DNA from 2 places in the Kroppenstedtia sanguinis genome. Region 1 is predicted to be linked to the other one. Evidence: a T-box and tRNA genes for the amino acid it is inferred to sense, from the RefSeq annotation. Region 1 holds a T-box; the other holds one or more tRNA genes.

Region 1 (5,006 bases):
TCCCCCTCCTTGGCGGCTAGCACCATGCCTTGAGAGAGCTCTCCCCGAAGCTTGACTGGCTTCAGGTTGGCAACGATGATTACCTTCTTCCCTTCCAGTTCTTGCGGTTCATAGTGCTGGGCCACTCCAGCCACCACTTGACGGGTTTCGGTACCGAGATCCAATTGCAGTTTTAAAAGTCGATCGGCACCCTGGATCTTCTCCGCACTCCGGACTTGCGCCACCCGGAGGTCGACTTGATTGAAATCCTCAATGGAAATCACAGACGACTCCTCGGCTTGTTTCCTTTCTTTCCTTTTCTGAGCGGGAGGTTCTTCATTTCCATCGTTAACAGTATTTACAGGGACTCCCCCCATCATCCGCACAATCTCCTTGGCCTCTTCTTCCACATCGAGTCGAGGAAAGAGAGGTTTCTGTTTATTGATGTGGGTACCGGCTGGGAAGGATCCGAAGCGGTACAGGCTGTCCCAGGAAGTAAACTCACCGGCAGAGATCCCCAGTTGCTCCCACATCCGGGCCGGTGTCTGCACCAGAAAAGGTTGGATGAGAATACTTGCCATGCGCAAGCCCTCCACCCCATGATACAGAACCGATTCCAACCGGGGTTGATTGGCAGGATCCTTAGCCAATTCCCAAGGCATGGTCTCCTCCAGGTAACGGTTGATTCCATGAACCAGTTCCCAGATCGCCATCATCGCCACGGAGAACTGCAGTTTTTCCATGGCTGCTTCCACCTTCTGCACCGTTGTTTGGGCCAATTGTTCCAGTTTTTTATCCTCCTGGGTCGACTCTGCCTGGCGCGAAGGCACCACTCCATCAGAGTACTTTTGCACCATCGTGAGGGTGCGGTGCAACAGATTTCCCAGATCATTGGCCAGATCGGCGTTGACCCGTTCGATAAAGCCTTCCGGTGTAAAGACGCCATCAGAACCGAAGGGAACCTCTCGCAGCAGATAATAACGCAATACATCCAGCCCATAGCGGTCGATGAGGGGAAGCGGGTCCACCACATTTCCCTTGGATTTGGACATTTTTCCGTCCTTCATCTGGAAGAATCCATGTCCGAACACTTTTTTGGGAAGCGGCAGATCCAGAGCCATTAGTAGAATGGGCCAGATCACCGTATGGAAGCGGATAATATCTTTGCCCACCAAGTGGACATCGGCAGGCCAATAGGTTTGGTATTTGGAATCCTCCTCCGTTCCGTAACCCAGAGCCGAGATGTAATTGGTCAGAGCATCGATCCAAACATACATCACATGTTCGGGATGGCCCGGCACCGGAATCCCCCAATCAAAGGTCGTTCGGGAAACAGCCAGATCTTCAAGCCCAGGTTTGATGAAGTTTTGGATCATCTCGTTTTTCCGGGATTCCGGCTGGATAAATTCCGGATTCTCCTCGTAATACTGGAGAAGGCGATCCGCATATTTGCCCAATCGGAAAAAGTAGGATTGCTCCCGAACCTTTTCTACGGGACGATGACAATCGGGGCATTTTCCGTCCACCAGCTGACGCTCCGTCCAGAAGGATTCACAGGGGGTGCAGTACCAACCCTCGTACTCATCCAAATAGATATCCCCCTGATCCAATAGGCGCTGAAACAGCTGTTGAGCCACTTTTTTATGCCGATCCTGAGTCGTCCGGATAAAATCGTCGTAGGAGATCTCCAAGGCATCCCACAATTTGCGGATGTCCTGGACGATTCCATCTACAAATTCCTGAGGGTCCATCCCCTGCTCCTTCGCCCGACGCTCAATTTTCTGGCCGTGCTCATCCGTTCCGGTCAGATAGAGGACATCATAGCCTCTCAACCTTTTGTAACGGGCCATAGCATCCCCCGCCACCGTCGTATAGGCATGTCCGATGTGCAATTTGTCATTGGGGTAATAAATCGGGGTCGTAATGTAAAAAGAAGGCTGGCTCATTGAAGAATCACTCCCTTGATATACAAATTGAGGCGTGTTGATTAGCCACATTTTAGGCAGGAAATCAGGCCGGGATGGTGGGACGGTGAAGAGCCTTTGCGCTCTTGGCAAGAGATCGTAGCCGTCTCACCCTCCCCGTCCCCTCAAACAATATTTTGGGATGGGGCAAGGGGAAGAGCGAAAGGGTCGTTTCGTTCCCATCATCCACTTGATGGTTAATCAACAGCCCTGATACAAATTAAAAAACCTCCACCCGTTATGGGGCGAGAGGTTTTCCTCACGCGTTACCACCCAACATTTGGCACCCCCTCGCGGCAGGCGCCCTCCATCAGTGATCACACTGGTCCGTTAATGCCGGATACACTCGTCCTTACACACCCGGTTGAGGCTTGGGGACAAGTTCTCAGGGGCCATCTTCACCCTTCGCTCCCATACCGGCTTTCACCTGTCCCGGCTCTCTGTCATGAGTGCTTACGGGTTACTCTTCCCCGTCTGCGAATGTTTGAATTCAGATTTAATATCCATTATAGACAAATCGGGGACATTTGATCAATAGAAATCCAAAGCCTCCACCCTCACTTCAGATTCTGTCATAACAAGTGGCCAAAGGGGACTCCCGCTTCCGAATCCGGCCGGCTTCCACCAAATCGTTCAGTTCTTGCTTCAATCGATTCACACCCCAATCGAGACCGCACTCCCGGTTGATCAGCCCCACCGTCTCCACCAAATCGGTGTCGAAGAAGGGCAAGCGATCCTCAATCGTATCGAGAATGCGCTCTTCCCGCTCTGCATGGACCTGTTTTAATTCGTCAAAGGGATTGGTCACATGAGGACTGCGGGTATAAGCCGCCCGAATTCGGACAAAGACCGTCCGGCCAAAAACAGCGGAAGAGATGAACGCATCCCCGGACCGCAAATAAGGGAGACGTTTTCCCTCCTCAGCAGTCAGATCTGTCTCTTCTCGCAAGGTGGCGATATCCGTTCCTCTGACAGTACGAAAGACAAACTTGGTGTTGAGCTGGGCAGTGATCGTTTCATCCAAGAGGGTGGGCCGCTGTGTGGCCAAGATCAGAAATGCACCGTATTTCCGCCCTTCCTGTGCAATCTCTTTCAAAACCGCTTTGGGAGGAGAATCCACCCCTTTGGGGGCAAAATTGTGAGCTTCGTCGGTCACAATAACAAAAGGCGGGAAAAAGGTTCCCTCCTCTCCATTCATCCGGGCATCTTTGTACTCCCTCCGCTTCCGATAGAGAGATCCGATCACATAGGTGGAGAACACTTGCAATATCCAGGAATCTCCTTGGACGACAACCAGTCGTCCCTGCTCCAGCCCTTCCTCGATGGGATGAATATCCTTCTGAAACAGACCCGCCTTCTCCAAACGGTTAAGACGCCACTGAACCCCCTTCAGGGAGGCCAGAGGGAGGCTTCCATACTGTTGATGCAAGTCGAGGAGGTCTTTGGTTCGCTCTACATCTGTCGGGGTTAAATCCTCCTCCCGAAGCCGCCGGTTCAATCCCTGAGCCCCCTCTTCAATCGCTTGGGCCACATTGTTGAGCCGATCACTGAAGGTAGTGAAATCATCTCGACGCCGGTGCAAGCTTTGCACCACGTTGACCATCGATTCCGACAGGTGTCCACCGGCGGCCCCGACCAGACTCACCACATCCCGGGTATTCAGATCGGTAAAACGAATCCCCACCTCCTTTCCCACTTGCACCGCCCGCCACCGCTCTCCAAAGGAAGGTGCCCTCTCTGCAAAGTCAGAGGCGATGTCCCCGAATTGCATTTCAAAATGAGGATCGAACACTAGGGTGGGAATCGCCAGCTTCATCATTTCCTCTAGCACAACCCGCAGCCCGAAGGATTTCCCCGAACCAGAACCTCCGAAGACCCCGATATGGGGATATTGCTGCATCGATTGAATATCAAAGAGGAAAGGAACCCCCCTTTGGGGACGAAGACCTCCTTCCTCCAACAGATACACACGGTCCCGCAGGTCATCGTCCACGCTTTCGCCCAAGGATTCCGTCCCCCGGATCTCCCCCAACACCAAGCCTTGATCGGGAGTGGTCTTCACCAATAGGTGGCGCACTTCATCAAACAGCGGCGCCCGTACGGCACACCCCGTTCGGACCGGATGGGGGGCCTCGGAAAACAGCCGCAGTTTGGCCAGATTCACCTCATCGGATCCGATATCATATCCGATTTGCTCCAAGGAGCGAATCACTTCTGTATCGATGATGGACTTGTCCAACCCCATGGGGATCAAGCGATTATAGGACAGGGTCTCCACCACTTCTCCCTGGGGGTCCCCCAAATTCTCATCCTCGATCACCAAGATTTCATTGATGCGAAATTTGCGGTCTTTGGATGCCACATAGACTTCCTGTTGCGTCGTCACGCCCACCACTTGCAAGGGATCCAGTCCTCCTCTCCATATCACAAGATCCGGTCGCTTCGTTTGGGAACCAACAGCCGGTGACGAAGATCCGGATCGATGTATTGCTCCACCATGGCTTGTACCAGAGCATCTGTCACTCTCACTTCTTGATCGACGATATCCAGCCAGAGAGGAATACCCCGCCCTTGAGCCGGCGTGAGCGTATGAACCAGTCGAACCAAATCCTCTCGGGCATCTGACTGGCTTAATAGACCATCCACGCCCACTGGTTGCGGGTGTTTTGCAGGAGAGAGAACCGTTTTCCACAAACCGGTCCCAGCAGGATCCATCTCAGGGGAAATATAAGCCTCTCCTGGTTTCATCACCCCGAACAGAATCTCACGATCGGAGTAATTGCCTTGTTCCGGGAACAAGGCGCGAGCCAAGCTCTTGGTGCCGATCTCTTCGGTGACCCCTACCAACAAAACACCCGCTTGTTCCGCCACCTCTACCAACTCATCCCACCCTTCGGCATGGTCGATCAAAAAATGGAGGAGTGAGCCATCCATCATCACCACCCGCGGAGTCCAGTTACGGATAGCATAAAGAGCTACCTGGATCTCCAACCCGGCTAACAATCTGCCCCGGTGTTTCGCCTCCCGGGCCAGTTGACCTTCCTCCCCCTCTTCCTCCTCTTT
Region 2 (5,006 bases), on a different contig from region 1:
GGGACGGATGTCAAAGCGGGTGTGGTTCCGGTGGCCGGCCCGGTTCTATATCTCTATCATTCGAGGGACCCCTCTCCTGGTTCAGCTATCCATCTTGTACCTGGGCTTGCCGGTGGTGGGAATCCGGTTGTCCGCCATTACCGCCGCAATCATCGGTCTCTCTCTCAACGTGGGCGGATACTCCGCGGAAACCATCCGTGCCGCGATCCTGTCCATCCCCCGGGGGCAGTGGGAAGCGGCCAAATCGATGAACATGACTCATTGGCAGACGATGCGCCGGATCATCCTCCCCCAATCCGTCCGGGTGGCACTGCCGCCGTTGGCCAACACCTTTCTCAGTTTGGTGAAGGACACGGCCCTGCTCTCGGTGATCACCGTACCGGAGATGATGTACCAAGCGAAGATTGTCGGCGGGCGCAGTTTTGATCCCATGACCATGTATATCCTGGTGGCCGCCATCTATTGGATCATCTGCACCCTGCTCAACGTGTTGCAGGAAAAACTGGAAAAAAGATTCGGCCGTTTTGCCGTCTAAATGGAGGTGAACCCATGATCACCATTCACGATTTGAACAAACAATATGGAGAGTTGCAAGTGTTGAAGGGAATTGATCTACAGGTGGAGACGGGAAAAGTCCTCTGCATCATCGGTCCCAGCGGTTCCGGTAAATCCACCCTTCTCCGCTGCATCAACCTGCTGGAAACCCCCACTTCGGGAACGGTTTCCATCGGGGATACAACCGTCACCTTCGGAGAGAAGAAACCCAGGGAAAAAGAGATCCGTGCCCTACGTGGCAAGACGGGGATGGTCTTCCAAAGTTTCAACCTCTTCCCCCACAAAACCGCACTGGAAAACGTGATGGAGGGACCCCTGGTGGTGAAGAGGGAAGAGAAAGCCCGCACGCGGGAGCGGGGGAGGGAGCTTCTGGCCAAAGTGGGTCTCGCCGACAAGGAAAACACGTATCCCTCCCAACTCTCCGGCGGTCAGCAACAACGGGTCGCCATCGCCCGTGCCCTCGGCATGGCACCGGAGGTGCTCCTCTTCGATGAACCTACTTCCGCCCTCGATCCAGAACTGATTGGTGAAGTCCTGGCCACCATGAAAGAGTTGGCCAGGGAAAACCAGACGATGGTGATCGTCACACACGAGATGGCTTTCGCCCGGGATGTGGCTGATCAAGTGATCTTCATGGATGAAGGCTCCATCGTCGAGTCAGGAGATCCGGCCCAGATCTTCTCCAACCCCAGTCACAAACGGACCCGGCTGTTCCTGGCCAAACTGCTGACCGAGACAAGTTGACCCTGATCATATTTTATAAAAAAGAAGCCTGTTCATCCTCGTTCTGGCTTCTTTTTTGATTTTCGAACAAATAGCCTGTGGCGCATCCTTAATTTCATATTGTAGTGCCCATGGCGCATCCTTAATTTCATATTGTAGTGCCCATGGCGCAAAGGTCGCTTTGGCAGCACACGACTCCCTTCCGCCACCCATTTTCTGGTTAATCAACGAAGATGACCAACGGTTTGTTGGAAGGAATCAATGGACTAGTACAAGCGATAATTGAGAAGGAGGAACCCGAATGAGCGAGGAAATCAAAGGCCTACTGCAGGCAATTCTGAGGCGATTGGACGAACATGGCGCAGAAATAAAGGCTGTACGAGAAGAGGCTCACTCCATCTGAAAGGAAATGGCCGCAAAGGAAGATGTGGCGGAAATCTGAGGAAATATTCACCCCCTGATCGATGAAGTCAGGAAATTGAAACGGAAAGTCGGGGAGGTACAATGAAAGGTTACTCAAAGGAAGACGTGGTCCTTTACACTGGATATCGGAAAGGATGCCCAGGGGAAGCGGAAGCAAAAGACAAAGGGAGGATTTAAGACCAAAAAGGCAGCCGAGGAAGCCTGTACGGAGTTGATCGAGCTGAACAAAGGTGAGTATGTGGTACCTAGCAAATCCACACTGGGTGAATACCTCCAGAAATGGATCAACTCCTCCGCAAAACAAACCATGAGGGATACCTGGATACCCATCAGATTGTGATCGATAAGCACATCAATTTAAGTCAGCTGACAAAAGAGTTTTTTGTGGTCAACGCCCACAAAGACAAAAAAATAAAAACCCTTGAGAATTCAAGGGTTTCAGTGGTGGGCAGTACTGGGATCGAACCAGTGACCTCTACCGTGTCAAGGTAGCGCTCTCCCCCTGAGCTAACTGCCCGAAGAAGTCATGGCTCTGGTGGGCCCAACAGGACTCGAACCTGTGACCGATCGGTTATGAGCCGACTGCTCTACCAGCTGAGCTATAGGCCCTAAAAAAAATAAGATGGCGGAGCTGACGGGACTCGAACCCGCGACCTCCGGCGTGACAGGCCGGCGTGAACTCCAACTTCACCACAGCTCCATAATGGTTGCGGGGGCAGGACTTGAACCTGCGACCTTCGGGTTATGAGCCCGACGAGCTACCGACTGCTCCACCCCGCGGCGACAAATAATACTATACTACATTATAGAAGTCATGGCAAGGGGTTATCCAAAGTTTTTTCAGGAACGTCTCCAAATGTATCGAACTCCATAACGCCCCTTCTTAGATTGAAAGACTTCCACTTCAGCTGGACTGTCATATCCATAGATCCACCAGTCTTCCTGCATCCGTGTAGCCAGACAACGGGCCTGAAAGCGTGTTTCATACAATTTGGCCCAATAAATCCAGCATGTCATGTGGTCAATCCCCCTTATTTCAGTCTCCGCATGGGAAATTGCATCAGGGGATAGTTTGTCTGAAAACCGAGGGATTCATGCTTGGAGGGCAATCGTACATTTTTGCTACCAGCCGATTCCTTCGGTTCCTTCCGGTCATAAAATAAATTGACAATCCCATTGGATTGTCAGTTCAACCATCTGACCTGCTTTGGACAGATGTTCCCTCCTCTGAATGGGGGCTGTTCCCACAGCCCCTTTTTTTTGTCCAAAAACCATCCCCTCCCGAATTCAGACACAGAAGAAAGTTATCTCAGCCAGCATGTTGATTGGGTACATCGGCTTCTCCGGCTTCTGCCGCCTCCTCTTCATCCCGGATCCGGTGAGCTAGACGACTGGAAGCCGATGCAGCGATGCTCGCTACCAGATCATCCAAAAAGGTATGAACGAGACCGTCGTTTTGAGTATCCAAGTTTTTTATAACCCCGATTTTGTGTTTATCCAAATACCCAAAAGTGGTGACAGCAATGCTCCCGTATCCAAACACCGATCCAAGAGCCAGTGTCTCGTCACAGCCGAACAATCCTTCATCCTCTCTCACGATGGACAGGAGGGGTTCGGACAACTGATTTTTCTCTGCTAACTGATCCAGCTCCACTCCGACCAAAATGGCATGCTGAATCTCCCGTTTATCCAAAACAGCAGTTACACTTTCCACACAGCTGTCCATGGTGAGGTGATCGGAATAGGGGGATTGCATTTGATAAACAATCTCGGCGATCCCTTCCAAGGTGACCCCACGGTCCTGCAAGCGTTCCAGTGCAGAATCCTTCACCACTTTACTGTGAACACGCCTATTCATCATCGGTTCCTCCTCTTCCACGTAAAAGCCACCTTTCCATCTTATCACAATTCTTCTTGCAGGTTCTTATCTTTTGACTTTATCGGTTGTTCACTAGAGGGTATAATGAAAGGTAACCCTTTCCACTGCCCAAGGATTGCACTTGGCGAATCGGTTCCGACTACTCTTATTCCCAACAAAGGAGGTAATGCGATGAAATTCGGGATCGCCACTTTTCCGGGAAAAGTGATACAGGACTTCGCAAACTCCTACCGTAAACGGTACGACCCCAACTACACATTGATACCGCCCCATATCACCCTTAAGGAATCCTTTCATTTGGATGAAAAGATGCTCCCCCAAGCCGTGGAGCACCTAGAGCAAGTAGCACAGGAGACAGCCCCCTTCAATATTCATTTTCATAAAATCGGCAGTTTCCACCCCACGAACAACGTCGTGTACATGGCTGTGGAAAATGCGGATGAAATCAACCGCCTTCATGAAAAAATCAATCGCGGCCAACTTCATCACGAAAGCGGATATAAATTCATCCCTCACATCACCATCGGTCAGAAACTTCCCCAAGACGAACTACTGGATGTTTATGGTAGCCTGCGGATGTTATCTGTGGACATGAACAGCTGGATCGATCGTTTTCACTTAATGTATCAGCTGGAAAACGGCTCCTGGACGCTCTATCAATCTTTCCTGCTCCAAGGATAATCCGAACAGTTATCCGGAGGTTTTTCATGAGCTTCGAAATTAAAACGGTTACAAACCAAAACGAACTGGACCAAGTCATGTCCATTCGATTCCAAGTGTTTGTGGAAGAACAAAAGGTCCCCCTTTCCTTGGAAATTGACGATTGGGAGGAGACAGCGACTCATTTTCTGGCTCGATCTGCCGGAAAACCTGCAGGTGCCGCTCGCTTGCGCTTTCTTGCCGATAGCATCGGAAAGGTGGAGCGGGTGGCGGTTCTGCCCTCGCAGCGAAAGACCGGAATGGGTCGTGCTCTGATGCAAGCCATAGAGGAATTCGCCGCCAATCACGGGGTGACCCTGATCCAGCTTCACGCCCAAATCCAAGCTCTTCCTTTTTACTGTAAATTGGGCTACCAAGTGACGGGGGAACCCTTTATGGATGCGGGGATTCAACATCGAAAAATGGAGAAGCCGATCCTTTCCTAGGATCGGCTTCCCTTATGTTCTTGCGGACCTGGCGGCCTTTTCCAAAGCATTGACCGTTTCCCGATCGGTGGTGCAGGTTCCCAAGTCAGCATGATACATGGAACCCTGGCGTTCCCCGTGAAAATCCGACCCGGCAGTCGCCAAGAGCCCACACTGACGGACCATTTCCCTATACCTGATTCTCATCTTCTCATCATGGTCTGGATGGTTCACTTCGATCCCTGCGAGATCATTTTGGGCGAGTTTCCACACTAATTCATCATCGTCGTATAAGCCAGGAT

Evidence for each region. The T-box of region 1 lies ahead of metG (methionine--tRNA ligase). A T-box ahead of a tRNA ligase gene usually reads a tRNA of that ligase, here a tRNA-Met.
Region 2: it has a tRNA-Met gene. The T-box ahead of metG (methionine--tRNA ligase) is inferred to sense a tRNA for this amino acid. The anticodon was not compared.

Annotation. Positions count from the first base shown of each region.
Region 1 covers NZ_JBNPXF010000015.1:9,710-14,715, reverse strand. The annotation lists gene metG (methionine--tRNA ligase) at 1-1,925, opposite strand, end outside; T-box leader at 2,182-2,429, opposite strand; gene JOD24_RS10140 (ATP-binding protein) at 2,506-4,338, opposite strand; gene JOD24_RS10135 (DNA double-strand break repair nuclease NurA) at 4,368-5,006, opposite strand, start outside.
Region 2 covers NZ_JBNPXF010000005.1:52,432-57,437, reverse strand. The annotation lists gene JOD24_RS04520 (amino acid ABC transporter permease) at 1-535, shown strand, start outside; gene JOD24_RS04515 (amino acid ABC transporter ATP-binding protein) at 550-1,299, shown strand; partial or broken gene JOD24_RS04510 (Arm DNA-binding domain-containing protein) at 1,820-2,020, shown strand; tRNA gene JOD24_RS04505 (tRNA-Val) at 2,144-2,218, opposite strand; tRNA gene JOD24_RS04500 (tRNA-Ile) at 2,235-2,310, opposite strand; tRNA gene JOD24_RS04495 (tRNA-Asp) at 2,325-2,401, opposite strand; tRNA gene JOD24_RS04490 (tRNA-Met) at 2,406-2,481, opposite strand; gene JOD24_RS04485 (hypothetical protein) at 2,542-2,718, opposite strand; gene JOD24_RS04480 (phosphatidylglycerophosphatase A family protein) at 3,011-3,559, opposite strand; gene JOD24_RS04475 (YjcG family protein) at 3,752-4,261, shown strand; gene JOD24_RS04470 (GNAT family N-acetyltransferase) at 4,288-4,725, shown strand; gene JOD24_RS04465 (PHP domain-containing protein) at 4,738-5,006, opposite strand, start outside.